DNA from 2 places in the Mediterraneibacter butyricigenes genome. Region 1 is predicted to be linked to the other one. Evidence: riboswitches for the same ligand, from Rfam matches in the RefSeq annotation. Region 1 holds a riboswitch; the other holds the start of a gene.
What was found. A riboswitch is a leader RNA that binds a small molecule or an ion and turns the genes downstream of it on or off. The one in region 1 is predicted to bind thiamine pyrophosphate.
Positions count from the first base shown of each region.

Region 1 (16,311 bases):
ACCGACACGCATGCACATACTGATGATAAAAATAACGATTGGTACGATGATAGTACTGCCGAAAATACCCATCACGCTGTTAAACGCATTACCTAATGATAATAAAGCCTGCATAAACTGTTACCTCCTTTTCTCATTTCCTCTCTTTGATTGTTTTTGTTGTTACTCTTCCATAATTCTTCTGATTTCTTTTAAAAGTTCTTCTGTAAATTCTTCAGCCCCAACTCCTGTAAATAACGGAAGTCCCAGCATCACCGGAGCTCCTGCCTTATTCGTAGCATTGGTCTTTCCTGTCACAACAATCAGATCATATCCTTCCAGATTTGCAACTTCCGTGATCTTGTGTGGTGTGATCGAGAACTGAATTTTTTCTTTCTTTAAAATGTCTTTGATCTTATCTGTTACGACTGTCGTTGTAAAGATACCTCCACCACATGCAACTGCCATCTTAATCTTGCTTTTCATACGCTCTCTCCTCTCTGAACTATGCTTCCGTTACCAGATACTCATCCAGCAATGCCTTCATCTGTTCCATGACTTTTTCTGCCTCTTTCGTTTCCATCATCTGATGCAGTTCTTCCTCACTCTGGAAAATCGTACTGAATTTTCTGAGAACCGCTGTCTGATAACTGGGATCTGTGATTCCGAATAAAAAAACCAGTCTTGTTTCGATGACTTCGTCCGGATCCCCCATGCATCGAAATGACACCGGTTCATCCAGAACCGCCATTGAGAAAAAGGATCGTAAGCATCCGTCATGAATATGCGGGATTGCAAGCGGCACCATGGTTGGAAGTCCTGTGGGATATTCTTTTTCCCGTTCCAGAATCGCCTGCACAAACACCGGTTCAATACAACCATTGTCCATTGCCTTGTCACACAGCAGACGAATCACGGACTCTGCATCCTCTGCCTGTACCCCGGTCAGTATCATCGTAGGATTTGTATATAATCCAACTGTCTCCATATGCATTTCCCCCTTTACTCTTCGCCGAATTTGCTTTGAACCAATGCAACCAATTCTTCTACTGCTTCCTTTTCATCCTCTCCTTCTGCACTGATTTCAGCCGTTACTCCCTGAGCAAGGCCCTGTGTGATCAGCATGATGATTGATTTTGCATTTGCCTTACAGCTTCCCTCTTCGTCCATATTCTGGATATAGACTTTGCTTTTAAATTTCTTTGCCAGCGCTGTAAAATCCGATGCCGGACGGGCATGAAGTCCTGTTTTGTTTTCTATTACGACCTGTTTTGCATACATGGCAATTTCTCTCCTTTACTTCTTCGCATTACTGCGGTAATTCTGAGTTCATATAGCTTTCCACCTGCACTGCAGTAGACAGTTCCAACACAGTCCGTGCCATTCTCTCTGCTTTCCGGATATTGAGCTGATGGATCATTTTCTTCACCGGTGCCACGGACGAAGCGTTCATACTGAATTTCCGGATTCCCAGACCCGCAAGCAAGGCAACCGCCTGAGGATTTCCACCCATTTCTCCGCATACGCTGACCGGTTTTCCCTGACTGGTAAAAGCTTCTGCAATCTGTTTAATTAGACGAAACATTGCCGGATGAAAACTCTGATAATACTTGGCAACACTCGGATTCAACCGATCCACTGCCATCAGGTACTGGCACAGATCATTGGTTCCGATACTGGCAAAATCCACTTCCGAAGCTGCCACATCTGCCATCAGTGCAATCGATGGAATCTCCACCATGATTCCCACTTTGATGTTCTTATCATAAGGAACCTCTTCCTGATCCAGCTCCTGCTTCACTTCTTCTACGATCTGCTTTGCAAACCGGATGTCTCCGATACTTCCCACCATCGGGAACATGATCCAGATATTTCCATAGACACCGGCTCTTAAAATGGCCCGAAGCTGTGTCTTAAAGATCGGCTTCATCTCAAAACAAAGGCGAAGTGCCCGAAGTCCCAGGAATGGATTGTCTTCCTGCGGAAGTTCCAGATAGTCCAGTTTCTTATCGCCGCCGATATCTAACGTACGGATGACCACCGGTCTTTCTCCGTAGACTTCCGCAATTTTTTTGTATACCTCGAACTGTTCTTCCTCCGTAGGCAACTGTTTTTTGCTCATATACAGGAATTCTGTCCGGAACAGTCCTACTCCATCGGTATATTCCTCTAACTCCAGTTCACTTTTTTCTGCGGAACCCACATTTAAGCAAACCTCAATTTTGGTTCCATCTACAGTCTCAGGTCGAATCGGAAGATATTGTTTCATATCACTGATTTTTTTCAGATACTCATCCCGCATGACCTGATACTGTTTTTCCTGATCCACTGTCAGATTCGTAATTACTTTTCCCGCTTTTGCATCCACAGCAATCCGCTGTCCGTTTTCTGTATGTTCCAGAATATCCGGTACTCCAAGAACTGCGGGGATTCCGTAATTTCTTGCCAAGATTGCCATATGGGAGGTATAGCCTCCCACTTCCGTTACAATGGCCTGTACATACTCCCGTTTCATTGCCGCTGTATCGGAAGGTAACAGATCATGAGCAACCAGGATGACTTCATCTGGCAGATTTTCCAGGGAGTTTTCTTCCACTCCTAAAAGCAGGCGAATGATTCTCTGACTTACGTCTTTCAGATCTGCTGCTCTTTCCCGGATTAAATCATCCTTCGCTTTGGAAAGGATCTCGATATAACGTCCGTAAACTTCTGTTACCGCGCACTCCGGTGCCAGCAGATTTTCCCGAATCTCATCTTCAATTTCCAGATTCATTTCTTCGTCCTGGACAATGTCAATGTGTGCCTGAAAGATTTTTCGCTGTTCTTCCGCCAGATCTGCATTTTCCATCAGACTTATCAGTTCGGCCTCCGCCCTTTCCAGAATACTCTGATACTTTTCAATTTCCTGCTCTGCCTGCATCTCTTCGATCTGTCGTTCGTTGATCTCCAGCTTCACAGGTTTGTAATGAAACACTTTTCCGATCGCAGCTCCATCCGAAACTGCGGTTCCTTCGTAAATCATCTCACCACCACTTTCTGGTTTTCTTTTTACATATATCTTCGAATTGCTTCTGCAACTCCACTTTCGTTATTAGATAAAGTCACTGCATCCGCAACCGCCTTAACACCTGGCATTGCGCTTCCCATCGCCACTCCGAATCCGGCATACTGTAACATCCCTTTATCATTTTCTCCGTCTCCGATGGCCAGAATGTTTTCTCTTGGGATCTGATAATGCCCCGCCAGCCATTTCAACGCCTTCCCCTTGTCGCTTCCTCCGATTTCCAGTGAAAAATCATAGGCAAGTTCTGCCAAGAGTTGTCCCCGAAACTGCTCCATCATCCAATTTTGGATCTGTAAAATCCGTTTCGGTTCATCTAAAACTAAAATTTTTCCAAGAGGGATCTGTGCATAGGTCTGTTCAATATCCTCTGTATAAATGACTTTCTGGTTCATACATCGTTCAAAAATTTCAAGATATCGATCCTGAAGATCTCCATAGACGTTATCCTTTTGATAGATCAACGGATGATATCCGTTCTTTACGCAATACTCCAGAATTTTTCTGCAATTTTCCACGGAAATCATTTCTTCATGCAGAATATTTTCACCGGTATAATCTGTAATCTGACTTCCATTCTGTGTGATCACTGCATTCCTGATTCCCAGTTGTTCGATAAAATCCTTTAACGCCCAATAACCTCTTCCGGAACAAAGCACGACTTTTCCGCCCTTTTCCAGCACCATCTGAAGGGCTGCTTTATTTTCCTCCAAAAGGCGATGCTCCTCGTCTAATAATGTACCGTCTACATCGATTGCTACTAACTGATACTTCATTTCTTTTCCTCGATCATCTGCGTTAAGGTCTGAAACATTTCCATATCTGCTGCTTCGATCTTTCCCATTTCATGTCCCGGTTTCTTCTTGAGATCATGATAGTCCGAGCCCGCCGTAGCAAATAAGTGATGCTGCTTCGCCAGATCCTCAAAATAGAGTGTCTGTTCTTCCGAATGATACGGGGTGTAGACTTCCACGCCTCTCAGACCACATTCCAGCATCCGACCGATCTTCCATTCATCCTCTGTTGTAAACCATTCTCCCGGATGCGCCAATACGGGAATTCCTCCTGCTTCACTGATCATCTGAATTCCCGAATAAATATCCACAATATACTCCGGCACATAACATTTCTGTCCTGCCACTAAATAATCCCGGATAAAACGAATATATGGCTTGTCCGATTTTGCTCCTCCCGGTCGGTAAATTTCAAGCTTTGGATTGCCTGCATTTCTCGGATCCATAAGAATTGCATTTGCAAAATTTGTAATGACCGGTGAGTGAGGTGCTGCCAATTTGTACACCATTTCCATATCCACTGCAAACCCTTCTGCTTCCAGATTTTTCTGAATCTGCGGAAGGATCTCAATTCTGGAGGTCTGAATTTTATCGACGGTATCCGACATCCATGTTTCTGCCTTTGTGTCGATTCCATATCCCAGAATATGTACCATCCTGTTTTCGTCAATACAGGACAGTTCCAGTGCGGGAAGGGATAAAATCCCTGTCCGCTCTGATTCCTTTTTCGCTTCCTCCCAGGCTTCACAGGTGTCATGGTCACAGATTACAATCGCTTCCATTCCATATGATTCTGCCTGTTGAAACAATTCCGGTACCGAAAACGTCCCGTCACTGGAATATCCACTGTGGATATGCAAATCCACGCTTTTTCTTTTCATCTTATTTCTTTAAGTCAAACAGATCCTGATGTACGCCGATTCCCCACAGATCCAGTGCAACTTTCAGAGACTCACAGTCTTTTGCTGCTTCCTCCAGCGGAATTCCCTCTGCGGTTGCATCTGCTGCTTTGATCAGACTTTCTACTCCGGCTGCTGCTCCCATCGGATGTGCATGCATTGCTGCACCTGCGGAAATGGAGAAGTCCAGTCCGAGATCTTCTGCCACATCCGGAATCAGTCCCTGATATACTCCGGCTGCCGGTCCTGGGAATGTACGTTTCATACCTCTGAAATCTGTGGTCAGTGCCTGTGCGATTCGGATATAACGTTCTCTCTGGATATCAACCTTTCCATATGCACACGGATAGATTACGATATCTGCGCCACTCATTCTCATGAATTTTCCAAGTACCAGATGACTGGAAATTCCTGAATAGTGAGATTCATACATAGCTCCTGCAAAGGCCGGATGTGCCAGGATCGGAAGATCGATCTCGTCATTTTCCGCGATCATCTGCATGGACGGCCAGCCCACACTCAAGGTATTGATCATCAATCCAGGAATACCCATTTCCTTACACATTTTCGCTTTATCCAGCATTCTGTCCGGACGGTCTGTAATGTTCGGAGAATAGATCACGTGTTTTCCGGTTCTCTCATAAACATCTTTCAAAATATCTGCCGCGATCTTTACACGATCTTTTACGGTACAGTAATCGGTATCGCTGAACAGCTCATCGTCTTTGATCCAGTCGATTCCTGCCATTGCCAGTTCGCGGATCAGTTTTCCTGCATTTTCCGGAGTTGCTCCGGTACAAGGTTTGATCATGCTGACGATAAACGGTCTTTTCTTTACGCCTGTGATTTCACGAAGTCCCTCGATACCAAATCTCGGTCCCTTGAATCCGTCTGTAAATACTTTCGGGAAATCAATGTCAATCAATTTTAATTTTCCTGCCATGGAAATATTTCCGATTACGGAAGTCAGAACCTGCGGAAGGTTTGCTCCCATGTTTTCAAATGGGAATGCAATCTGGAACACTGCCATTCTTTCTTTTCCTTCCATTTCCGGCATTCCGAATTCATAGCATGGAATCTCATGAACTGCGATAACTTTTCCACCGTGACGTCTGCGGACTTCCGGAGTCTCCAACGGCACCGGTGCCCAGGTTCCTGTTGTCTGCTCGATTGCCATAGAACCTACTTTTGTCAGAAGATCGGATGTATATCCCTCGCAAAAATATGTACAGATAATGTATTTCTCTTTGTCAATGGACTCCGGCATCTTAAAAATATTCTGATCATATTTCATTTTGATTTCCTCCTCTTTCTATTCTTTTTCTACCTGATTTCAATTGGTTTCTTTTCCAGAAGTTTTATCTGGAAATATAGTCAAGCAGCGTAAGGACTGTTTCTCTTTCTGCACAGTTTAATCCGGCTGCCTCACATGCACACGGTGTCACGATCACATCATGGCTTTCTTCCATTAAATCTGTCATTCTTCTTCCTGCGATTGCCATCAGATTTTCCGGTTCATAAAGTCCCAGACCTCCGGCCATTCCCGAATCTGTCACATCGTATCCGCTTCGCTTCGGAAGAAGAAGTTCCGCTGATTTCAACAGCTCTTTATAATCCACTTTACGCATCGGATATAATCTCTCGATCACGCCGCTTTCGTGCAGAACAACCTTTTCCGCTTTTCCATCGATCGCGCCTTTTGTTTCCAGAATAAATGCATCGATAAACTGAATCTTTTCCTTCAGTTCCGGGAACTGGACCAACAGAGTATCCAGTACGTAACTGTCATCTGTCACAATCGTTTCATACGCTGCCAGATCTGCTTCCATCTTTTTGGCGATCGCATTGGCTGCATCTGTCTGACCCAGTTGAAGCAACAGATATCCACAGTCTTTATATTCATTGGTTGCATAGGCTTTCTTTCCGCAGGAATCTGCCAGTTTCAGGAACTGATCTGCCGTTTTCTTCGCATCTGCTGCCGCCGGGCTGATCAGGAAAAGGATCTCCCCGTCTTTCATTCCATCGGAATAAGCTTTGTACTGGCCAAATGCGCTTTCTTCATTTTTGATGCGATCGGTGAGTGCCCAGTATTTTTCCGGAAGCTGTTCTCCCGCGATCACTTCACTTCTTACATAGCGCATCACCTCTGCCACCGGTGTATCATCGATGCTTCTGGTGTCTGCCTCATAGTTTTCTGTTGCCATAAAGGCTTCTTTTGCAACATACTGCATGTCAAATCGGGTTCCCATTGCAGTAAATACAACGCCCATTCCACTGGAAGTATCTACTCCGAGCACTCTGCTGACTGGTGCGAAATCGGCAATGATATCACTGGTCAGACAGTTGGTTGTCCGATAATATATTTTTGAAAAATCCTGTGTTGCCATATCCTTTCGCCTCCTTATACTGCTGCTGCATGTTTTCCTGCCAGATATGCAGACGCTGCTGCAATTCCAGCTCCGCTTCTTTCATTTGCAAAATTGTGTCCGGCCAGCACATCTCCGCAGGCGAACAGACGTCCCTTCCAGGTTTCTTCTTTCACCGAAAGATCTTCATTGACCTCCACACCAAGCTGCATAAACTGCTGACCTTTCGGAGCAATGGCATCCCGTGTCAACTGATCGGTGGTAAGCGTTCCAAGATTCTGATCCAACAGTTCAATCCACACTTCTGTTTTTCTCGCCTTGATTCCGCCTCCGATATATCCGCCCGTTGCCAGAACTGCTGCCGCAGCTTCGATTTCTACGCCTTCTCCCGGATGAAGCTGATCCGTCAGTCCAACCACACAATCTGCTTTCACTTTCTGATCAACCGCTTCAATCTTCGCCACTTTCGATCCTTTCAGCATCTGAATACCTTTGACCTCCAGTGCCCGATAGATCGCACGTGTGAAACGATAACCAACGACCGAATTGCCAAGCGCCTGTACTTCCGCGATTTTGCATCCGCACACTTCTTTTAACTCCGCTACAATGCTCTGAGTCTTCAGATATCCCAATACCGGCGGGAACAAAATGGTGTCAAATGCATATCGGTTGTTCATACAGAAGGTTTTGATCAGCGTCAGAAGTTCTTCTTTTCCTTCTGTTGTATCCAGATAGTCTGCCAGTTCTCCGTCACTGATCTTTCTCCGATCTCCCCAGCCTGTCAGATGAATCTCTGTGGAAAAGTAGGTTGCCTTTCCTCCCAGCTTTTCCTGATACTTCTGATAAGACATGGCTGCCGCTTTTGCGTTAAATGTTACATTTCCTTTGATTCCTACTACCAGGATCCGTGCTTCCTTTCCCGGTTCCACGATTCCGTCTGCCATCGCCTCCGGTACATACGCATTGACTGCAAATGTTCCAAGCATATTCGGAACCCAGACATTTTTTCCATCAAAGCCTTTCATCGGATAGCCACCGGCTTCTGCCAGATCCACCAGCGTCTTTACACCGGATTCCAGGCTGTCTTTGCATTTTCCGTATACATGATCCGGAGCTTCTTTCAGAACTGCCTCGATGCCTTCCTGATAGTCTTCACAGATCTCCGGTTTTTCTCCCGGGATCACTCCCAATATATCAATGGCTCCCCCCGATATTTCACTGCTTCCACCGTTTGGAAATACCATTGTCACTTTCTTTCCTGCTTCCATGGCCGATGCAGCCGCAACACATGCAGCGGTTCCTCCGCCGATAACAAGCACGTCACTTTTTATTCCGCTCATGATCAGCCCTCCTTATCCAATATTTAATACGTCGTAGCTTCCCATTCCGATATACATTTCCTGCATTAACTCTGACAATGGTAACTGATCACCGTATTGAGCCGCAAAGTAAATACCTTTCCAACGTTCCTGTACATAACCAAGTACACACTTTTCAGCTTCTGCCGGAGTCATGCCCAGATCTTCCTGTGCAATTCCACCAGCTTTATAGATAGAGAATGTTCCCTGTTCCTGCCCCATTCCGATACGGGTCCGGCGACGGAGATCTCTGAAATTCTCTACATTTTCTTCTTTAAAGGAATAGCAGACCTCTGATCCGATCATCTGAACTGCATCATCGATCACATAAGCATGTTCCGGATATTCTTCCAGGATCTTCTTTGCAAACACTCCGTATCTTGCCGTAAACTTATGGGCTGCATAACGGGAAATATGATAGGTTTCATGAATTTCCTGTGCTTCCTTTTCTGCTTCTTCTTTGGTCGTTGCGCCGTAGATAAATTCTTTATCTGTGGTACACGGAAGAACTTTTCCTACCAGTTTCTCACATGCAAGGTTGACTGCTTCCTCTGCCATCAGTCTTGCGGTTGCATATTTTCCACCGGTAATGGTGATGATTCCTGCGACCCCTTCCATTTCCTCATGATCCAGAAGGAACATGCCACGGCTGATGTTTCGGCCGGTTTCTTTTCCTGTGGTGTAAAGAGGTCTGACACCGGTACACAGTCTCAACATTCTTGCTTCCCGAAGTTCCGGAATGATGTCTGCCACAGAATCTTCCATGATCTTGATCTCGTCCATTCCCGGATCTGCATCATCCGGATCATCCACATCTACAGAAGATGTTCCGAGAAGTGCGGTATTCTGGAATCCCTGACTTACCAGTCCGTCTCCATCGGCCGGGGTACGTAAGATACCGATCAATGTCTTTGTCGGCCGCATACTGTATACTCCGGTTGAGCCTTTGTTTGGTTTCATCGGAATTGCAAATCCTGCCATCTCTGTAATCTGTGAACACCACGGTCCTGCTGCATTGATGATCAGTTTGGCATAAACTTCGTAAATGTTATTTTCTGTTTTATCCAGTACCCGAAGACCTACCACACGATTTCCTTCCATCAGTGCTCCGATCACCTCGTGATGGGTTCGGATCTCTGCCCCCTTGATTTTCGCATCGTATGCCTGTGCGATACACAGACGGAATGGATCAAATCCGGTGTCGATCGTTCGAAGTGCAAATCGAATATCCTTCGTCAGAAGTGGTTCTTCTTTCGTTGCTTCTTCTACCGAAATGATTTCATAAGGAAGACCGATCTCATCTGCACCTTTCATCCACTTCTGTGCAAATTCCATCTGCTCATCGGTTTTTGCTACCCAGATTGCATCTGTCGGGTCTACAACCTGTGGTACGATCTTTCGATAGATCTGATTTTCCTGCAAACATTCTCTTGCAGTCTGTACATCTGAAACCACATATCTTGCTCCGCCATGTAATGCGGAATGACAACCTCCTGAAGTTCCGGCTGCCAGGTCGTCTCTTTCCAGCAAAAGAGAATTCGGGAAACCACGAAGCACTAGGTCTCGGATAACACCCGTTCCAGTGGTTCCACCGCCAATTACAACCACATCAAAATTTTCTCGCATAACTCTGCCTCGCTTCCTGTTTTTCTTTTCATCCGGCTGAAAGTGTTTCCATCATATCATCGTTATTTTGCATAATCAAATCCAGTTTTTTCTTATTTTTTTATTGTTTTTGTACACATCTTGTACAAGGTGCATTTTACCCCCCCCCCCCAATTTTTAGGCACTTTGTACACTTTCCAAATATTTTTCATTCCTTTTTCGTTTTTTTGCCTGCAAACTGCATAAATTTAACTCCCTTTTTTCTACATCATTTTTTCAGGTAATCTTCCAACGCAAAAAGACCACCTGCCTGAGATTGGTATGGTCATCCTGCATATTGAAACAGAAAAGCAAAAAAATTTGCCAGCAGATAAATTTCTGCTGGCAAATACTGTTTATTTTTTTCAATATTCTCCGATAATCTTCACACAGATTTTCTTCTTTCTCATTCCAGTAAAATCTACATAAAAGACCTGCTCCCAGTTGCCCAAATCCAACTTTCCATTTGTCACGGAGATCATCTCACTTCTCCCTAAAATATCTGCTTTCAAATGTGCCGGTGCATCTTTCTCGCTCTTATTATGCCTGTAATACGGTACTTTGAATTCCGGAACAATACCGTCTAGATATTCCAAAGTATCCTGTATCAGACCTTCTTCATCATCATTAATAAAAACAGATGCCGTGGTAGAAAATGCTGATACCAGAACAATCCCTTCTTTGACTTTGCTCTCTTTCAGCACCATTTCCACATGGCTTGTTATATTTTTTATGGTCTCTGGTTCCTCAAACTGAAACGATAAATACTTTTGTACGGAAATCAATGATCCCATGTCCTTTCTTCTGCTCTTTTCACTCGATCTATTATGATTTTACATGATTCCACTACACTACGCAAGGGATGTTTTTACGCACACAGTGCCCCAGACAGAACAAGCAGAATCCTCCCGGTGAGGATTCTGCTTGTTTCTATCTTTCTCTCAGATATCTCTTCAGCAAGAATGCGCAGAAATACGGAAATGTATATACGTTATCTGCCATTCCTGCATTTGCATCTGCCAGTTTTATACCCCACACTGTTGCTATGAATCTTTTTATAATTCAATCCCAGCAAAGACCCGCTGCAAATCACATCATATCTGCCGTCCATCTGAAACGCTTTCAACGCAGTCGCGATGTCCGGGAACTCCTGTAACTCATCAAAAAAGATCAACGTCTTTCCTTCGACAAACTTTTTATTCGGATCAATCAGCGAAATATTTTTTACAATACTGTCTACCTCATATCCATCACTTACGATCGTCTTGTATTTCTGCTCCAATACAAATTGTGGGATGATAATGGCTATTTTTATACCTGCATCATCCCGGACATAATACAGCCTCCGACTGCCTTTGCCTCCCTGATTTCCTGCCATTGCTCCGGGTCAAATTTGATCCCGCCGATGGCAAAGACCGGAAGTTCCACGCTTTCACAGACTTGTCGCAAGAACTCAAGTCCACGGGGTGCCAGCCCTTTTTTACAGTCCGTCGTATAAATGTGGCCGGCAGTCAGATAGGTGGCGCCCAGACTCTGAGCCTCCACCGCTTCTTCGACCGCATGGATCGAGGTTCCGATCACCCGGAACTTTTTTTTTGCTTCCGGATCCAGCCCCCTCAGCAAATGCAGTGGCAGATGGATCTGGTTGCATCCCAGTTCCAGCGCCTCTTTCCAGAAACTGTGCAAAATGCAGGGAACCTGATATTCCCCGCAAATTTCCAGCACCTGTTCTGCCAGTTCTTTATATTCCTGCGGACTCAGATCTTTCTCTCTCAGAACCAGCGCGTCCGGCCGAAGCTTGCAGACGCGTTCAATCTGTTCTAAGAACGGGCGCTCGCACAGGCTTCGATTTGAAATGGCAAGCACCGGGTGAAATGCGGTGTACTTTACATACTCTTCACTTTTTTTACCACTCGCTCCGTCTGGCACAACTTTTACATTTTGTGTGGGTGTGCCTGTCAGCACACTCTCACCTACGCTTTCCATTTTACACATAAATATAATCACTCATGACCGGTTGCAGATGATTTGACAGCAACGCCTCGTACACTTCATCCACGGAACGTCCGTCTGAAATCTCGAACTGGTCATCTCCCTTATCCTCAATATCTTCCACATGGCTTCCGATTCCCGTGCTGACTCCCGCCGAAATCTTTGTAGCAGCAATCTGTACCAGATGATCCCGCACTCTTTCGCACTCTCTGGTAGATACCGTAATGCTCGCATACGGCATGAACAACCGGTACGCACAGACTACCTGCAACAACTGCGGCTCGTGAACATCCATGGGATTGATCCGGTCGTTGTTGATGATCGGACGCAGTCTCGGACAGGAAAATGCGATCTCTGCGTGAGGATATTTTCTCTGCAATAAATAAGCATGATATCCCGTTGCAAAGGCATCCTTCCGAAAATCATCCAATCCCAGCAGTGCTCCGAAGCCGACTCCGCGCATGCCGCCCATCAACGCCCGCTCCTGAGCGCTGACGCGATAAGGGAAGATCCGCTTATGACCTGCCAGATGCAGGGTCTCGTATTTATCCGAATTGTAGGTTTCCTGGAACACCGTCACATAATCTGCGCCACACTGATGTAAATACGTGTATTCATCAGAATTCACCGGATAGATCTCCAGCCCGATCACTTTGAAATATTTCCGTGCGATCTTGCAGGCTTCTCCGATATATTCCACTGTGGATTTGCTGCGGCTCTCTCCGGTCAGGATCAGGATTTCCTGCAGCCCGGTCTCTGCGATCGCCTGCATTTCCTTCTCGATTTCCTCCGCATTTAACTGGGCTCTGTTGATCTTATTATGGCAGTTGAATCCACAGTAAATGCAGTAATTCTCACAATAATTTGCAATATAGATCGGTGTAAACATATAGACACTGTTTCCGAAATGTTTTCGCGTTTCCATTTGTGCAGCCTGTGCCATTTCTTCCAGGAACGGCAGAGCAGCCGGTGACAGCAGTGCCTGAAAATCTTCCGGTGTCCGCACGTCATGAGCCAGAGCTCGTTTTACATCTGCCGCCGTGTAACGATCGTAGTCAAATTTTTTCATTTCAGAAACGACCTGATCCATCACATCCGACGGAATCTCTTCCATACCCGGAAGATAGGTCATGTGATCAATCCGGTTTTTCTTCTGATCTTCCAGAATCTCTTCACTCAAAATACTTTCATTGATATGTGCATCGGCACTGACATCTTTTGCTCTTTTTGTTACATCTGTCATGTTCTGTGCCTCCTAATCCTGAAGAAATCCTGTCAGTGGAGAGGATGCAGATGCGCCCCGTTCCATGGTTCTGCCAAGTCCGGATAAGTAAGCACTTCTTCCTGCTTCGATGGCTTTCTTAAAGGCCTCTGCCATAACAGCTACATCTCCGGCTGTCGCGATCGCCGTGTTTGCCATGACGGCTGCCGCACCCATTTCCATCGCTTCACAGGCCTGAGACGGACGTCCGATTCCCGCATCCACTACGATCGGCAGATCAATCTCATCCACCAGAATCTGGATAAAATCTTTGGTACACAGACCTTTATTGGAACCGATCGGTGCACCCAGCGGCATAATACAGGCTGCTCCTGCATTTGCCAGATCCCTTGCCACGTTCAGATCCGGATACATATACGGCATGACCACAAATCCCTCTTTCGCCAGGATTTCCGTCGCTTTAATAGTTTCGTAATTATCCGGCAGTAAATATTTGGAATCATGAACCACTTCAATCTTTACGAAATCTCCACATCCCAGCTCTCTGGATAACCTTGCAATCCGTACAGCCTCTTCCGCATTTCTTGCACCGGATGTGTTTGGCAGTAAGGTTACATTTTCCGGAATGTAATCCAGAATATTTGCCAGTCCGCCCTCATTGGCACGGCGAAGTGCCAGAGTGATGATCTGTGCATCTGCTTTTTCAATACACGCTTTCACAAGATCCAGTGAAAATTTTCCGGATCCCAAAATAAATCTGGAGGTAAATTCATGTCCTCCCAATACCAGTTTGTCGTCTTTTTTTCCCATCGTCGTTTCCTCTCTTGTCTTATTCTGTTATTTTTCTTGCTTTCGCTGTCTTCTTTGCACTTTCGGCGTCTTCGCTGTGGTTTTCCGCTCTCGTTACAGCTTTCTCCGACTTCGTTGTGCTTTCGCCGTCTCTACATTTTCTGTTGCTCATTTTTCATGTGCTTTCTGAACTTCACCTTGAGCGACCTTTCCTAGATTTCTTCTTCTCCGAGAAGCAGACGGGTAATCATATTTGCCTCATGCGCCGCGCAGATCGCAACGCGCGGTGCCATCAGACCTTTTCCGTAAGACGGCTCAGACACCCTGTCGCCACACAGATAAAAGTTCTTCGTCATCCGTCTGGTTACGATTGTGTTACTGCTGCCAAATCCTGCCATTCCTGTGGCTGACACCAGCTTCTTTTCCGGAAATTTTTCCAGAATCTCATTGACCAGCATGGCCTTTGCCTCCGGATTATCGAAGGCTTCACAGACAATATCCGCATCCTGAAACAAATCCGCTGCATTTTCCTCTGTCACTCTCACGCAATCCGTCTGAATATCCAGATAGGGATTGATTTTTCTCAACAGCGCTTCCAAGGCATCCGTTTTGTACTTTCCGATATCTTCCATAAAATACTGCTGGCGGTTCAAATTCGTAATGTCCACCCGATCAAAATCCACCAGGTGCAAATGTCCGACTCCGATCCGTGTCAACGCATATGCTACATTCGAACCCAGACCGCCAAGACCTGCAATGGCCACTTTTCCTCTGGAAAGCATGTCCTGAACCTCCGGAGAATGGCGTTCATTAAGCGCTGCCTGAATCTCTTCTTTTGTCAATCTGCTGCCCATTTTATCAGCCTCCTCCTACAAATGTTACAACTTCCATGCTGTCACCATCTTTTAACATGGTCTCTGAATATTGATATTTCGGAAGAATATCCCCGTTTAATTCCACCGCGATCCGCTTCATCTGATATCCGCTTGCCAGCAGATAGCTTTCTACGCTTTTTGCCTCTTCCATCTGAATCTCATTTCCATTGACTGTTATTCTCATGTGTTTCTCCTTTCCCGGATCTCTGTTACTCAAGTTATCATGTCATCTACATTCCACTTCGGTTGGGACTCCGCAAACATCGATTGTCATGAATAAAAAAGAGTTCACAAAGTAATACACCCGTGGTGGTGCACCCCTTCATGAACTCCTGTTCACTCTCAACTTCATCCGTATTCCTTTTTCATTCCGTAAATATCCCCAATCGGTCAAATCCACAGGATTTAAGACTTTTGCCCGTTGCCAGAAAAAATCATCGGAAGTGTTTTCAGACACATACCGGGATTGTATACTGTCTCTAAACAACGAACGAAAAAACGGAAGATACGCCAAGGTATCTTCCGCAATCTTCATACAGTTATGATCCGTTCCTACGTTGGCATTATCCAAATCAGGTATAAGGGTCGAAATTCTGAATTTCCTCTCAGCCTGTTACACAAGCTCCCCTGTTCTATTTACTGTTATCAGTATAAGAAGAGTTTTCAAAAATGTCAATCCATTCTTGCGTTTTTTCAAAATATTTCCGAATCTTCTTTTCTGTTTTTATATGGATTCCGCGGATTGCTGTGCATTTTCACAGCTTCTACTGAGCTGCCCGTCTTTTCAAATCCTCCACTAAAATCTCATATTCCGGTGCTGCAAGGAAATTGGTGATCAGCACCAGTTCTGCATTGGGATTACTGTGCGCAGCGCGTTCGCCAAGTTCCTGATGCGTTACAACGATCTGAACATCTTTCGGTATGGAAGATACCGGTGTATGAATGACTTCTATTCCCTGTAATCCCGCCGCAGCCAGCTTCTTTTTCAGGACTGTGGCTCCCATGGCAGAGGAACCCATTCCTGCATCACAGGCAAACGCGATTTTTCTTATTTTTTCTGCTTTTCCATTTTCTTCAACGTATTTTCCGGCTGTTTCTTCTAATCCATCTTCTTTCACATCAGCTTTTGCAACGCCACTGTCCATTCCTTTGGACGCTTGTTTCATGGCATCTTTTTTCTGCTGCGCTTCTTCGAGGGATGTATCTTTTCCCATAAATTTCAGAATCGGAAGGCTGATCAGGAGAGAAACTGCGGCAGATACAACGACTCCCACAACCAATCCCAGATAACTGTGCCGTTCCGCCATCATCAAAATCGCCAGAATACTTCCT
Region 1 is NZ_BHGK01000001.1:1,247,047-1,263,357, forward strand. It holds gene KGMB01110_RS06080 (PTS transporter subunit IIC) at 1-114, opposite strand, end outside; gene KGMB01110_RS06085 (PTS sugar transporter subunit IIB) at 163-465, opposite strand; gene KGMB01110_RS06090 (PTS sugar transporter subunit IIA) at 485-967, opposite strand; gene KGMB01110_RS06095 (HPr family phosphocarrier protein) at 982-1,260, opposite strand; gene ptsP (phosphoenolpyruvate--protein phosphotransferase) at 1,289-3,001, opposite strand; gene KGMB01110_RS06105 (HAD family hydrolase) at 3,028-3,816, opposite strand; gene KGMB01110_RS06110 (PHP domain-containing protein) at 3,813-4,715, opposite strand; gene KGMB01110_RS06115 (RuBisCO large subunit C-terminal-like domain-containing protein) at 4,717-6,027, opposite strand; gene KGMB01110_RS06120 ((Fe-S)-binding protein) at 6,092-7,120, opposite strand; gene KGMB01110_RS06125 (FAD-binding protein) at 7,135-8,439, opposite strand; gene KGMB01110_RS06130 (FAD-dependent oxidoreductase) at 8,452-10,083, opposite strand; gene KGMB01110_RS06135 (secondary thiamine-phosphate synthase enzyme YjbQ) at 10,467-10,895, opposite strand; gene KGMB01110_RS06140 (AAA family ATPase) at 11,093-11,479, opposite strand; gene KGMB01110_RS06145 (thiamine phosphate synthase) at 11,413-12,096, opposite strand; gene thiH (2-iminoacetate synthase ThiH) at 12,089-13,336, opposite strand; gene KGMB01110_RS06155 (thiazole synthase) at 13,349-14,125, opposite strand; gene thiF (sulfur carrier protein ThiS adenylyltransferase ThiF) at 14,317-14,958, opposite strand; gene thiS (sulfur carrier protein ThiS) at 14,963-15,163, opposite strand; TPP riboswitch at 15,511-15,618, opposite strand; gene KGMB01110_RS06170 (PTS mannitol transporter subunit IICB) at 15,744-16,311, opposite strand, start outside.

Region 2 (16,311 bases), 1.6 Mb from region 1:
ATCCAAGGATCTTGGAGATCAGGGATATTCCGCCATTGAGATCCTGCGATATTATTATGGAAATGATATCTATATCAATACCGCCGAAGAAATCTCCGGAGTTCCTTCTTCCTGGCCCGGTTATACTCTGGAAAACGGAGCCAGTGGTCAGAAGGTGCGTCAACTCCAGGAACAGTTAAATGTAATCGCCACGGCTTATCCGGCTCTTCCAAAAGTGGTGGAAGACGGGATCTACGGCCCTGCCACCACAGAAGCTGTCCGAACATTCCAGAGTATCTTCGGTCTGCCCCAGACCGGAAACACCGATTATCGCACCTGGTATAAGATCTCTGAAATCTATGTGGGAGTTTCCAGAATCGCGGAATTAAACTGACATCCCCACCCTCCTTCGCTTCTGTCTGATTCGTCTGAAGGATCATACAGATAAAGATTGTTCTGAAACATTAAGATTTCGCTCAGATTTTTTCACCTCCGTTTACTTTCCATTTCAAATATGCTATTTTGGAGTATACGGAACATAAACGGGGGTTTTTCACATGAAACGGATCATAAATAAACTGATCGCATCAAACGATTATCTGTTAACTTTCATTTTGCTTTCCATTGCAACAGGACTGGCTTTCCTGTTCTTTCATTCTACCCCGAATGCCTCGGCAAATATTTCCCTTTTATATATTCTTGCCACCATTCTGGCCGCACGTTATACTGCCGGTTATCGATTCGGTATTTTTGCAGCACTCTTTTCCGTGGTCTGTATTAATTATCTTTTTACCTATCCCTTTTTCAAACTGAATTTCACCCTGACCGGTTATCCAGCCACCTTCATCGGACTTCTGGCAATTTCTATCATTACCAGTGCCACTACCACAAGACTGAAAAAACAGGCGGCTATTATCGCAGAACGGGAACGAACAGTCGAAGAAGCCAAACGAGAGTCCATCCGCGCCAATCTTCTTCGAGCCATTTCCCATGATCTCCGAACTCCACTGACCAGCATGATCGGTGCTTCCTCTTCCTATTTAGAGGAAGAAGAGCTTCTGTCTTCCGAAGAAAAACGGCAACTGGGCGCAAATATCAACAATGATGCCAACTGGCTGTTACATATGGTGGAAAATCTGCTCAGTGTTACCCGGATCCAGGATAATCAGCAAACTGTACATAAAGAACCGGAACTGGTGGAAGAAGTCGTGGCCGAAGCAACACAACGACTGAAAAAAAGACTTCCCGATGCCAGGATCATTGTACATGCACCCGAAGATATGATCCTGCTTCCCATGGATGCACTTCTGATCGAACAGGTACTGATCAATCTTCTGGAAAATGCAATTCTTCATTCCGGAAGTACTGTTCCACCGGAATTGTTCATTACACAGGAAAATCAATCCGTCACGTTTTCCGTCATAGATTACGGACACGGACTGGACGAATCCCAGCTGGAGGATCTCTTCCAGGGAACCTACAATTCCTCTGATTCCTCTGACACTCATAAAGGCATGGGAATCGGATTATCCATCTGCAAAACCATTATTGAAGCACATCAGGGAACCATTGAAGCACATAATCACACAAACGGCGCAGTCTTTTCTTTTACACTGCCGGAATCATAAAGGAGAATGCAAACAATGCATCAGAAATTTTCTATTTTATTCATTGAAGACGAACAGAATATCCTGGATTTCGTCACCAAATTATTAAAGAATCACGGATACAAGGTTTCAACAGCCAAAACCGGAGCCGAAGGTCTGCAATTAACCACCTCGCTCGGACCGGATGTCATTCTTCTGGATCTCGGACTGCCTGATATGGATGGCTGTCAGGTCATTCAGAAGATCCGGACCTGGAGCAGTGCTCCGATCATCGTGATCTCTGCCAGAAGCAACGAATCCGAAAAAGTAAAGGCCCTGGATCTCGGTGCCGATGATTACATCACCAAACCCTTCGGAACATCGGAGCTGTTGGCACGAATCCGCACCTCCATCCGTCACAGTAATCGTCTGAATAACGACACAGACCTTTATATTCGCCCCTATCAATGTCAGGAGCTGGTTCTTGACTTTGAAAAAAGGTTTTTAACTCTTGCCGGTCAGGAAATTCATCTGACCCCGATTGAATATAAAATTGTATGTTTTCTCGCCCAGAACTCCGGGAAAGTCATGACCTACTCTTCCATTATGGAAAATGTCTGGGGGCCTTTTACCGATACAGATAATAAAATTCTTCGCGTCAATATGGCAAATATCCGCCGCAAGATCGAGGGCAATCCTTCCCAGCCAAAATACCTGTTTACGGAAGTCGGAGTCGGTTACCGTATGTCAGAAGACGAGCAGCTTTCTTCCCGTTAAAATCGCGCTAAGGAAGCCCCTGATTGCTTTTCTTTCCCTGTCTCATCTTTTAAAATATGCGTATAGGGCTTATCAAAAACGCAAAGGAGTGAGACATTTTATGAACCCAGGAATTATGATTCTGATTATTGTCGGAGGTCTGACCGGACTTTTAACCTCATTATATATTCTGGTTTCACTTCCGGTCATTCTTGTATGGAAAGGCATCCGCAAAGTAACAAAAGGCATCCCTCTCACGATGTAGTAGAGTTACCTTTCATACCTACCCAATTAGGTTGCATGAAAAAACGCCAGAACCGATGAACGTCGGAACTGGCGTTTTTTCGTATCTTATTTTTGAATTCCAGTGAAAATAAGCGGTTCCCGTTGCAACCTTTTGCGGGAAGAAATAAACCTTCATATACTTTATAAAAGTTTCAGGATATCATTATACATAATTACGACCATCAATACCATCAATGCCACAAGTCCTGCAAAATGGACCATCCCTTCTTTTTCCGGCGGCACCCGTTTTCTTCTGACCGCTTCGATCAGCAGAAAGACCAGTCTTCCGCCATCCAATGCAGGAATCGGCAACAGGTTCATAACCCCCAGGTTCGCCGATAATAAAATGGCGATACTTAAGAAGTTCAGCGCAACTACGCCAGCTCCCATGGATGAGGACTCCTTGTAGGTGGTATCCATCATATCTACCACTCCCACAGGTCCGGACATATCCTTGATTCCGACCTGCCCTCTGACCATCATTTTCAGGCACTGGATCGTATATTTCACCATATATTCCAGATTATACCAGCCATACTGCACCGCAGTGATCGCATTTGCCTTTGTCTGCGCCGTCGGGCCTTTTACTCCGTAATAATAATATCCGGTGTCTTCGTCCTGCTTCGGTGTCAGAGTTACGGTATATGTCTCGCCGTCACGTCTGTACGTGATCTCCGCAGATTCTCCCTGATGCATGGCATTGTAAATCGAAACTTCTCTCCAGAGATGGATCCGACTGTTATTAATCTTTAACAGTTCATCCCCCTCCTGCATCCCGGCTTCCTCTGCCGCATATCCTTCCGTGACACCACTAAGCACCGGTTTGTCATATCCGACAAATCCGACCAGAATCACCGCCATAATAAAAGCCAGGATAAAATTAAATACAGGGCCGGCTGCGATCACCGAGATTCGGGCCCAGACAGATTTGCTGTTAAAGCTGCCTTCCGCCAGATTCTCCGCGTCATCCTCTCCCATCATGCATGCTCCGCCAAACGGCAGCAGCTTCAGAGAAAATTTTGTCCCTTTGATCTCTTTTCCGAAAATCGTAGGCCCCAGTCCCAGACAGAATTCGTCTACCTGTATTCCGTTTAATTTTGCAAGTGTAAAATGCCCCAGTTCATGAAAGATCACGATAAAACTGAATACAATAATCGCTAAAACAATTCCCATGCTCCTACCATCTGCTTTCAATAAATTCGTAAGTTTCCTGTTCGATCTCCAGGATTTCATCCAGAGTCGGTTCTTTTCTGGTCTGATGATTTCTCATACACTCCTGAATGATCTCCGTGATCTGCGGATACCGGATCTTGCGGGCAAGAAATTTGCTGACCGCCCTTTCATTTGCCGCGTTGAATACGGTTGGAAGCGTTCCCCCAACTGTACCGGCCTCATACGCCAATCTTAATCCATAAAAGGTTTTCATATCCGGTTTCTCAAAGGTAATCCGGGTCAGTGTCTCAAAATCCAAACGCTCTCCTGACAGATACCGTCGATCCGGATAGGTCAGTGCATATTGAATCGGCAGTCTCATGTCCGGTGTACCAAGCTGTGCCATGACCGCACCGTCATCAAATTCCACCATGGAATGAATGATACTCTGTGGCTGAACCACAACCTGCACCTGTTCCATCTTTACGTCAAAGAGCCATCTTGCCTCCATCACTTCCAGACCTTTATTAACCATGGTCGAAGAATCGATGGTGATCTTTTTACCCATCGCCCAGTTCGGGTGTTTCAGAGCATCCTCAAGCTGCACCTTCTCCAGATCTTCTTTTTTCTTTCCCCGGAACGGACCGCCCGAAGCCGTAAGCAGGATCTTGTGCGGACGGATCTCTTTTTTTGCCTGTAAACACTGGAAGATTGCACTGTGTTCACTGTCCACCGGCAGGATCTTTACCTGCTTTTCCGCTGCCAGTGGCATGATCAGATGTCCCGCCGTCACCAGTGTTTCTTTATTGGCAAGTGCAATATCTTTTCCGGCCTTGATTGCCTCAATCGTCGGACGGATTCCAATCATACCGACAACAGCCGTCACGAGCACATCTGCTTCTTCCATCACTGCCAGTTCCAGAAGCCCTTCCATCCCGGAGAGGACACAGACATCCAGATCCTTCACCTTCGTCCGGAGTTCTCTGGCTTTTTCTTCCTCCCAGACTGCCACCTTTTTCGGATGGAACTCCCTGATCTGCTCCTCCAGTCGTACAATATTACTTCCGGCCGCCAGTGCACAGATCTCCATATCTTCCTGACATCTCACCACATCCAGTGTCTGGGTTCCGATGGAACCGGTAGACCCTAATACTACAATATGCTTCATTTTCCTGATCGTCCCTTCTTTTTATCCCCTGTTTCAAATTCTTCACCGGTTTTACAGCAATGCTACCAGATAATAAATGATCGGCGCCGTAAAGATTACGCTGTCAAAGCGGTCCAGAATTCCTCCGTGTCCCGGAATCAGTGTTCCGTAATCTTTGATCTCATGATTTCGTTTGATTGCCGAAGCCGCCAGATCTCCTACCATAGAGATCAACGCACCTGCCGCACACACGATCGCATATCCTGCAACCGCGACATTTGCTCCGCCCCAGTGATTGATGGCACATCCGTACAACACGCCCAAAAGCGCTGCTCCTACGACACCGCCCACTGCTCCTTCGGTGGATTTCTTCGGACTCAGAACCGGTGCCATTTTATGTTTTCCGATCAACATTCCGGTACAGTAAGCACAGGTGTCACATCCCCAGGAACATAAGAATACCAGCCATACACTGAATACGCCTCCCGGCAGGATTCTGGTCTGGAAAATATAAGACAGCATCACCGCTACATAGAACACCCCAAAAAATGCAACCACGATCTGTTCCGTTTTATAATGCGGAAATGCAAAGACGTAGGATGCCATCAGCAGGATCACCAGAACCATCGTCAGCATCAGCGGCCAGTCTACCGCATCAAAATACGGATTTTCATTAAACAAATTCCGATACAGATCCAGGTAAATTCCGATATAAAACAAAATCGCACCCAGATACCCTATGATACCGGGAGCCTTTTTATCTATCCCGAAGACTTTATACAATTCATTCATACCGATCAGGCTGATGATCAGCACCGTGGCAAACAGAAGGTTGCCTCCACAGATTACCGTTACCAGCGCAATCAATACCAGCACAATCCCGCTTAACAATCGCGTCTTAAACATTTGTCTCCTCCTTCACGCCACCGTATCTTCTGTCACGGCTGTTGTACTGAACAACCGCTTTTTCCAGCTCTTCCTTGGTAAAATCCGGCCATGGCACATCTGTAAAATAGAATTCCGCATAAGCCAACTGCCACAACAGGAAATTGGACAGTCTCAATTCCCCGCTGGTACGAATCAGCAGATCCGGATCCGGGATTCCTTTGGTATCCAGATAGTCCGAGAACAACTCTTCCGTTATATCTTCTGCCTTTACCGAACCTTTCATGCAGTCATCACTTAACTTCTTCATGGCACGAATCATCTCATCACGACTCCCATAGTTAATCGCAATCTGAAAATTCAAACCGCCATTGTCCTTCGTAGCCTCTTCCAGTTCGAGAATCCGCTTCTGAATATCTTCATCCAGACGTGTAATATCGCCGATCACACGAACCTTCATATCATTTTGTGCTGCTGTTTTCAGACAAGTCTTCATATAATTGCGCAACAGCTTCATCAGCGCATCCACTTCATTTTGCGGACGGTTCCAGTTCTCTGTGGAAAATGCATACACTGTCAGGTACTTGATTCCCATTCTCCAGGCTTCTTCGCAGATCTTTTCCACATTCTTCGCTCCCTGAGCGTGCCCGTAATTTCTCGGCATTCCCCGTTTCTTCGCCCAGCGTCCGTTTCCATCCAGGATAATTGCCACATGCTGTGGTACATTCATGATGTTTCCTCCCTTTTCATCGATTAAAACGCCAAAAGAGGCTCCGGTCAAACACCGAACCGGGCCCCTCTCTTTTTTATTTTTACTTTCTGTTAGACTGTCATGATCTCCTTGGATTTTGCTTCCACAGACTTGTCTACCTTTGCGATATATTTATCTGTCAGTTTCTGCAGATCTGCTTCCATATCTTTGATGGTATCCTCGGAAACCTCAGATCCTTTCAGTTTCTTAAACGCTTCATTCCCGTCACGACGAATGTTGCGGACAGCTACTTTTGCAGCCTCTCCTTTTTTCTTGACGTCTTTTGCCAGCTCTTTACGTCTTTCCTCTGTCAGTTCCGGGAAGATCAGGCGTACAGACGTTCCATCATTGGTCGGATTGATTCCCAGATCAGATGTCATGATTGCTTTCTCGATCTCTTTGAGCATACTCTTTTCCCATGGCTGAATCTGGATCATCCGAGCCTCCGGAACCGATACATTTGCAACCTGCTGGATCGGTGTAGGAGATCCGTAATAATCTACGGTCAGTTTATTCAGTACATTCGGATTGGCACGTCCTGCACGGATCGTTGCCAGTTCTCCATTTAAATTGTCCAATGTCTTTGACATTTTTTCTTCATATACGTTCAGTCTTTCATCCATGTTGAATTCCTCCGTTTCTTTCCTATATTAATGTGGGCATTAAAACAATCCCCGATTATACCGTTACCTTCGTACCGTTAAAGGTTCCGAACATCGTCTCTACGATACTGTTCGGTTCGTTCAGACCAAATACCAGCATTGGAAGCTTGTTCTCCAGACAGAGGATGGAAGCTGTCAGATCCACTGCCGCCAGTTTCTGATCGATCACATCCTGAATACTCAGTTCTGCATACTTCTTCGCATTCGGATTTACCTTCGGGTCACTGTCGTAGATTCCGTCGATTGCCTTTGCCAACAGCATCGCATCCGCCTCAATCTCGATTGCGCGAAGAACTGCTCCTGTATCTGTGGAGAAATAAGGATGTCCGGTTCCACCTGCAAAGAATACGACCTTTCCATTGTTCATTGCCTCTGTCGCTGCATCTTTTGAAAAAAGTTTGGTAAATGCACCGCATACAAACGGGGTATATACTTCTGTCTCCATTCCCACAAAACGGAAAATGTCGGAAACATAAATGCAGTTCATAACCGTCGCCAGCATCCCGATCTGATCGGCCTTTGTACGATCGATGGTCTCGCTGGTTCTTCCTCTCCAGAAGTTACCGCCACCTGTTACAATCGCTACCTGTATTCCCTGATCAACAAGCGTCTTTACCTGCTTTGCAACACCGATACAGGTCGCTTCATCAAATCCTGTCTTTTTCTCACCGGCAAGTGCCTCTCCGCTGAGTTTTAATAATACTCTTTTCATCTGTATGCTCCTTTATATTTTCTAAATTGAAGTATACCATAACTTTGGTATTTTGTCATGCAATTCTGATTCTTCCCGTTTTTTCTTCTTTTCCCTTCCTTTTTCCCAAAATCTATTGACAAAAAGTATGAATCACGTTATCATAATGCATAGTTTTTCACACTTTAAACAGTTAAAATTTTACAGTGCGAATAGATGGGGAATATTGAAACGAAGGAGGATCTTTCCAAATGATCATTGTATTAAAACCAAATACATCTAAAGAAAATGTAGCACGAGTGGAAGAATTAATCAAGCGTAAAGGACTGGATACCCACGTTGTAAACGGAGCGGAAATGACTGTTATCGGCTGTATCGGCGATACCACCAGAGTCGATCCCAAGATTTTTGAAGTGGACTCTTCCGTTGACAAGGTCATGCATGTTCAGGAACCTTACAAACTGGCGAACCGCGCATTCCACCCGGAAGACTCCGTGGTTGATGTATCTGGTGTCAAAGTCGGAAGCGGAAACATGGCATTTATCGCAGGTCCCTGCTCCGTAGAAACCTTTGATCAGGTACTGGAGATTGCCAAAGCCGCCAAAGCATCCGGCGCAAACCTGTTAAGAGGCGGTGCTTTCAAACCACGTACCAGCCCTTACTCTTTCCAGGGACTCGGTCTGGAAGGTCTTGACATTCTCTACAAAGTCAAGGAAGAAGTAGGACTTCCGATCGTTACAGAACTGATGTCCGCAGAATATCTGGATATCTTCGAAGAAAAGGTAGATCTGATCCAGATCGGAGCCAGAAACATGCAAAATTTCGATCTTTTAAAACAGTTAGGAAAGGTAAAACGTCCGATCCTTCTGAAGCGTGGCTTAAATGCGACCTACGAAGAGTGGATCATGTCTGCAGAATATATCATGGCAAGCGGTAATGAAAATGTAATCCTCTGCGAGCGCGGAATCCGTACCTTTGAGAGTTACACCAGAAACACCCTGGATCTCCAGAGTATTCCGGTCCTCAAGAAACTGACACATCTTCCGGTTGTCATCGATCCGAGTCATGCCGGAGGAAAATGGTGGCTGGTTGATTCCATGGCAAAAGCTGCTGTAGCAGCCGGTGCAGACGGACTGATGATCGAAGTCCACAACGATCCGGAAAACGCACTCTGCGACGGAGCACAGTCTCTGAAACCGGAGAAATTTGACAAATTAATGAAAGAACTGACTGCCATTGCAAACGCAGTCGGCAAAACATTCTGATCCAGAAATGATTCAGAAATAATATTTTAAGAAACAAAAGGAGTTATCATGCGAAACATAGTAGTAGATCTTGGAAAAAACAGTTACCCTATTTATATTGAAGAAGGACTTTTGAACCACGCGTCCGATTATATCTTAAAAGATTACCCGGATCGAAGAATCATGATCATTTCGGATGATAACGTCTATCCCCTTTATGGTGATATCCTGGAACGGCAGTTCGCAGAAAAGACATTCTGTACCCATTTTGTTCTCCCACACGGAGAAACCACCAAAAACTTCCAGTCTCTTCCGAAGATTTATGAAGCGATGCTGGATGCCAAAATTTCCAGAAGTGATCTTGTCATTGCCTTAGGTGGAGGCGTGATCGGAGATCTGGCGGGATTTGCTGCTGCCAGCTTCTTAAGAGGCGTCAATCTGATCCAGATTCCCACCTCTCTTCTGGCTCAGGTAGATTCTTCCGTCGGAGGCAAAGTCGCAGTCGATCTGCCTCAGGGCAAGAACTTAGTCGGTGCATTTTATCACCCAAAAATGGTGCTGATCGATCCATCCGTTTTAAACAGTCTGTCCGATCATTTTCTGAAAGACGGTATGGGCGAAGTTATCAAATACGGATGTATCAAGGATGCTTCTCTTTTCAAAAAACTGGAATCCTTTACCTCTTATGACGATTTGAAAACAGAGCTTACTGATATCATCGCACGCTGTGTGGATATTAAGCGGGAAGTCGTAGAACACGACCAGTTTGACAAAGGCGAGCGCATGTTGCTCAATTTCGGACATACTCTGGCCCACACCATTGAGCAGTACTATCATTATGAAAGAGAAAGCCACGGCGAGGCTGTCGGAATCGGCATGTATCAAATCTCGCTTCTCGCCGAAGCAAAAGGACTGACAAAACCCGGCTGTGCAAAACGTATCCTGGATGTCCTGACCAAATACGAACTTCCGGTCACCTGTGGTCTTCCGCTTTCTAATCTGACAGAAGCCATTACTCTGGATAAGAAGAATCTGAATCACCATTTGAATATTATTTTATTAAAAGACATTGGTGACAGCTATATTTATCCGACAGACGCAGCCTTTTTTGATCAACCGGGTCTTTCCGTCTGATTATGACTATAATGTAAGTCTGATCATGATGCGATTTAGCATATTCAATTCTGATACAGATTTACAATCCGATAATTTTTTACATCCACCAGAAGGGACAACTCCAATGAATACAATACCAAATTCTACCGAAAAAATTCAGTTGGGCGTACTGGGCGAACATCTCCCTCACACCCTCTCACCGGAGATACATTTTGATTTATTAAAACAACAACACATTTCTGCCGACTTCAAAGTCTATGAAATGTCCAAAACCGAAGTCCATCATGTCCTGGATGTGATGCGCGAAAAGAACATTATAGGAATGAACGTCACCATTCCTTACAAAGAAACCGTTTACCGCATGATGGATGTCTTGGATCCGCATGCCGCGGAAATCGGGGCCGTCAATACGATCTATCAGAAAGACGGAAAATTCTACGGCTACAACACAGATTATATCGGTGTGCTCAGCATGTTTGAAAAGGCAGGGATCTCCCTGAAAGGCCTTGATACCGTGATCTTAGGTTCCGGTGGTGCTGCAAAAGCGTTAATCTACGCTTTTCATCTTGCCAAAGCCTCCAGTATCACAATTGCGGCAAGAAACAAAAAGGAACTCTCCCATCTCCGGGAAATGTTCCCCTATATTTCTACCTGCAGTTTCAAGGATATTCCGGACGGGGATGTGATCATCAATACCACTCCTATCGGGATGTACCCAAATGTAGGGGAAAGCGTAGTAGATGCTTCTGTCATCCGCCGCTTCAGGATTGCGTCCGACATTGTCTACAATCCGCTGATGACAGAATTTTTACGAATCGCAGAATCCCGTGGGCTTCAGATCGTCACCGGACTGATGATGCTAGTAGATCAGGCCATCGGCTCGGAGGAAATCTGGTTTCACAAGACACTGGATTATAACATGGGGAACCATGTGCATGACGAACTGGCAGCGAGATTTTAAAATACAAGTTTTTTTGCAAAAAGTTCTTGTCTAATTCAACCAATGTTGCTATAATATTTTCAATCGCACATAACGGGGAGCTGACAATTGAGTCGGCTGAGAGGAAGCGTATCTCGCTTCGACCCATAACCTGATTTGGATAATGCCAACGGAGGGAATTTATACCAATGTTTTTTGATAGAGATGCCTTTCGCATCTCTATTTTTTTGTTAGGCATATGTCCTAAAGGTTTCGCACAGTTTTGGAACATATACCATTTCGGAAAGGAGATTTTATGAAAGATACTGTTTCACCAAACCACACTTCCCTTCCCCGCACTTCCGCCACCCGTACTCTGGCAATTGCCGGAGTCTTTACCGCGGTTGCTGTTGTCGGGAGTTTTTTAAGCGTACCGGTCGCAGGAAGTAAATGCGCTCCGGTTCAGCACATGGTCAACATTTTATCGGCCGTGATCTTAGGTCCCGGCTGGAGTGTTGGCATTGCCTTTTGTGCCAGTCTGATCCGCAATCTTTTAGGCATCGGCAGTCTGATGGCATTTCCGGGAAGTATGGTGGGCGCACTTTGTTGCGGCCTGGTCTTCAAATTCAGTAAGAATCTTCCCTTTACCTGTCTTGCTGAGGCTCTCGGCACAGGTATTCTCGGTGGAATCGCAGCTTACCCGGTTGCACGCTTCCTGATGGGAGCTGCTCCTGCCGGACTCTTTATCTATGTGATTCCGTTTCTGATTTCTACGGTTGCCGGAAGTATTCTGGCTTACGTTCTGATCAGACTCTTCCAGAAAAGTGGAATCTTCTCTATGATCCAAAGCGGAAATTAGAGGATTCAAAGCGACACACTGGGGACACCACCTTGTGCCGCTATAAAAAAATCGGACAAAATCCGATCAGTACCGTCAAAACCGGTACAGGCGTCAGCTTTACAGATACATTTCTGTTCAGGCGTTTTACTGTTCAAGCAAATCAATACTGTTCAGGCGTTTTGCTGACGCTGCATTTTCAAAGCTGGTGAAAAGAAATGGAGGTAACACAATGAGAAACTACACAACCCAGATGGATGCAGCAAGAAAAGGAATTCTGACCCCGGAGATGAAAATCGTGGCAGAAAAAGAGTACATGACAACGGATGCTTTAATGCAGCTCGTCGCAGAAGGTAAGGTGGCAATCTGTGCCAACAAGAACCATACCTGCTTAAATCCAGAAGGAGTCGGAAGCATGCTGCGCACCAAAATCAACGTCAATCTTGGTGTATCCCGCGATTGCAAGGATTATGACATCGAAATGCAGAAAGTCATGAGTGCCGTTAATCTCGGAGCCGAGGCGATCATGGATCTTTCCAGTCACGGAAATACTCAGCCATTCCGTCAGAAACTTACATCCGAATGTCCCGCTATGATCGGTACCGTACCGATCTACGACAGTGTCATCCATTATCAGAGAGATCTTGCAACCCTGACCGCAAAAGATTTCATCGATGTGGTCAGACTCCACGCACAGGATGGTGTGGACTTCGTGACACTGCACTGCGGAATCACACGCAAGACCATCGAACAGATCAAGAAACATAAGCGGAAAATGAACATTGTCAGCCGCGGAGGAAGTCTTGTGTTCGCCTGGATGTCCATGACCGGAGAGGAAAATCCGTTCTACGAATATTACGACGAGATCCTGGATATCTGCGAAGAATATGATGTCACCATTTCCTTAGGTGATGCCTGCCGTCCGGGATGTCTTGCCGATGCAACGGATGTATGTCAGATTGAAGAACTTGTCCGTCTCGGAGAACTGACCAAACGTGCATGGGCACACAATGTTCAGGTTATGGTAGAGGGACCGGGACATGTGCCGCTTGACCAGGTCGCTGCCAATATGCAGGTGCAGAAATCCATCTGTATGGGTGCTCCTTTCTATGTCCTTGGACCTCTGGTTACAGACATTGCTCCGGGCTATGACCATATCACTTCTGCCATCGGCGGTGCAGTCGCAGCCATGAGCGGAGCTGCATTCCTCTGCTACGTTACACCTGCGGAACATCTGGCTCTTCCGAATGTGGAAGACGTAAAACAGGGCATTATCGCTTCCAAGATTGCAGCCCATGCGGCCGATATCGCCAAAGGAATCCCTCATGCCCGTGACATCGACGACAAGATGGCAGAAGCACGCCAGAAGCTGGACTGGGAAGCTCAGTATCAGTGTGCACTGGATCCTGAAACCGCAAGGGCGATCCGCGACAGCAGAAGCCCGGAAGATGACCACAGTGATACCTGCAGTATGTGCGGTAAATTCTGTGCCGTCCGCAGTATGAACAAGGCACTGGCAGGAGAATATATCGACATATTGTAATTAAATGCCCCATTTCAATTTCTTAAGTTTTTTTTAGATTCTCTATCACTTTTTCTTCATACCTTTGTTGTATGCTAGGAACCGAAATGTGAAACACTTTAGCACAAACGAATCTAACTTGAGAATATGAAATGGGGTTTTTCTTTATGCAACACTTTCAGCAAAATATACACAACAGATCCTTTAAAAACATCATACCTTATCTTTTCCTGACTTTTGCTGTTTTTCTTTTTACCTGGCTTTTTTGCTTTCGCTACGGCGTTTTCGGCGCAAAGGTAGACTGGATCAGCCAGCACTGTGTATTTCCCGAGTATTTCAGAGAACAGTTCTATCAGACCGGTAAACTGATCCCGGAATTTGCTCCCAATATCGGTGGCGGAGAAAATATCTTTTATTTCGCATATTACGGACTTTTAAGCCCTCTTTTCCTGCCTTCCTATCTGCTTCCTTTTGTGAAAATGTCCGACTACGTGATGGGCATTACGTTTTTGTGCCTGCTTACATCGGTTCTGCTCCTTTACCGCTGGATTCGACGCCAGTCTGTCGCTGTTCCGATTGCATTTGGTACAGCACTTTTATTCCTCCTGAGCGGGCCAATGATCGCCCAGTCCTATTCTCAGATCATGTTTGTGGACTATATGCCTTTCCTGATCCTCGGACTGATCAAAATGGAGCAGTATCTTTCTTCCCGTACACCGAAGACATTACTTCAACTGTCTCTTTCTGTCTTTCTGATGATCATGACTAGTTTTTATTACAGTATCGGCGGTTTGATCGTTCTTGGGCTTTATGGACTGTACGTTTCCTTTCAGGCCGGAAAATTCCCCACCCTTACCTTTATACCTCCCATGATATACGGAATTTTATTAAGTGGGGTGCTTTTGCTTCCCACTGCCTGTGCCCTGGCCAGCCGAAGTTCTGAATCTACTGGAAAAAGCGTTGCTTATTCGCTGAAAGAACTGTTACTTCCTCATTTGCAGTTTCAGGGACTATTCTACTCTCCTTATGGTATCGGTCTGACGACATTTGCCCTGACCGCTCTTTTTGCTGCACTTTTTTCCCATGTCCTGAAAGACCGGTTGCTGAGCCTGGCTGTCTGTCTCCTTCTGTTCCTTCCACTGGCGGCTTACTGTCTGAATGGAGGACTGTATATCCGGGATAAGGTTCTGATTCCGGTTCTTCCACTGGTCTGTTTCCTGATCGCACGGTATCTCGAATCCTTCAAAGAAGAACCGAGTCCGTCTTTTCTCCGTCGGATTCTGCCCTATGTTCTCACAGGATGTTGCCTGCTGTTCTTCTGGACTGCAAATGCTAAAAAAATTTCTCATGAACTCTGCATGCTTCTTCTGGTGGATGCTCTCGTTATGCTGCTTTTCTTCTGCTTTTTATCTGCGCCGAAGCGATTAAAACAGTTTTCCTGTCTGCTGTTGTTGCCCTGCCTGATCTTCCTCAGCTTTTTTAATCAGTATTATGCTTCTGACAAGTCATTGATGATGAGTCGGAATTTTTATCGCCAGATTCATCAGACCCAATATGCAAAAATTTTATCCGATGTCACGGATTCTGATGACTCCCTGTATCGTACCGAACAATGGGGAACCGCCCGGATCAATGCAGCCAATATCAACCGCATCTGGAATATGAACCAATACAGTTCTTCTGTGTATTCTTCTTCCTACAATTCCGACTATATGACCTTTCGTCGGAAAACCTTTCAGTTGGACGAAACCTTCCGTAACTATCTGATGCAGGGTGCTTCTGCCAATCCGGTCTTCCAACGGCTTATGGGGGAAAAATACATTGTTTCCAACCGTGTGGTCAAGGGATATCAGCTCTATAAAAACTATGGACAGACAAAAGTATATAAAAACGAAGCGGTGGCTCCTGTTATTTACGGAACCAACCGCCTTCTGAGTCAGTCCGATTATGAAAAACTGCCTTATCCTTACAATCAGATTGCCTTTTTGTCTGCCGCTGTTGTCGACGAAACCCACTCTGTTGCCATAAATACAGATAACCCTTCCGGCACCACAGACAACAACATCACTGATAACACACCAAACGCCGATAACACGATACTCCCTGCAAATAGCGGTAACACCACAGATGCAGCCCCCACAAATGTACTCACCGTCAGGGATATCGTTTCATCGGCTCCCTTGGCTTCACTTTCCGTCCCTGACGATTTTACGGTCCAGACAACCAAAGCCCAAACTCTGACTATCCCATACGAAGCGAACACTGTCGGCAATTCCGCTCAGGGAACACGGGTACTTTTCCTTCGTTTTGAGATTCAGAACAATCTGCCCACCCACGATGTCACCGTATATCTGGATGGCGTACGCAACAAACTGACTTCTGTGTCTCATGACTACTACAACGAGAATACAACCTTCACCTACGCAGTTGCCCTTGGTGACACCCAGACACAGTCTGTCCTGACCTTCGAAAAAGGAAATTATACGATCCTGAATATGGAAGCTTCTATCGGATATCTGCCGGACAAAACAGCTTCACAGGCTCTGTATCAGTCTGTTTTCCGTCCGGATACGTCGTGTTCTGAGTCTGCGGACTCTGCTTCTTCGGGTCATACGATCAGCGGCACGATTGCTATGAAAACCGATGGATATCTGGTCACTTCCATCCCCTACGACAAAGGATTCCAGATCCTGATCGACGGGGAGAATGTAACCTGCCAAAAAGTAAATACCGCTTTCCTTGGATGCCGCCTTTCTGCCGGAACTCATAAGATCACAA
Region 2 is NZ_BHGK01000001.1:2,854,728-2,871,038, reverse strand. It holds gene KGMB01110_RS14050 (peptidoglycan-binding domain-containing protein) at 1-373, shown strand, start outside; gene KGMB01110_RS14045 (sensor histidine kinase) at 537-1,607, shown strand; gene KGMB01110_RS14040 (response regulator) at 1,623-2,342, shown strand; gene KGMB01110_RS15095 (hypothetical protein) at 2,443-2,586, shown strand; gene rseP (RIP metalloprotease RseP) at 2,748-3,779, opposite strand; gene dxr (1-deoxy-D-xylulose-5-phosphate reductoisomerase) at 3,784-4,926, opposite strand; gene KGMB01110_RS14025 (phosphatidate cytidylyltransferase) at 4,978-5,811, opposite strand; gene KGMB01110_RS14020 (isoprenyl transferase) at 5,804-6,520, opposite strand; gene frr (ribosome recycling factor) at 6,613-7,164, opposite strand; gene pyrH (UMP kinase) at 7,220-7,915, opposite strand; gene aroF (3-deoxy-7-phosphoheptulonate synthase) at 8,146-9,159, shown strand; gene aroB (3-dehydroquinate synthase) at 9,208-10,272, shown strand; gene aroE (shikimate dehydrogenase) at 10,379-11,215, shown strand; TPP riboswitch at 11,279-11,391, shown strand; gene thiW (energy coupling factor transporter S component ThiW) at 11,490-12,032, shown strand; gene thiC (phosphomethylpyrimidine synthase ThiC) at 12,244-13,554, shown strand; gene KGMB01110_RS13980 (YfhO family protein) at 13,701-16,311, shown strand, end outside.
Region 2: it holds a riboswitch for thiamine pyrophosphate, as region 1 does, so the genes downstream of both, thiW (energy coupling factor transporter S component ThiW) here and thiS (sulfur carrier protein ThiS) in region 1, are expected to answer to the same signal.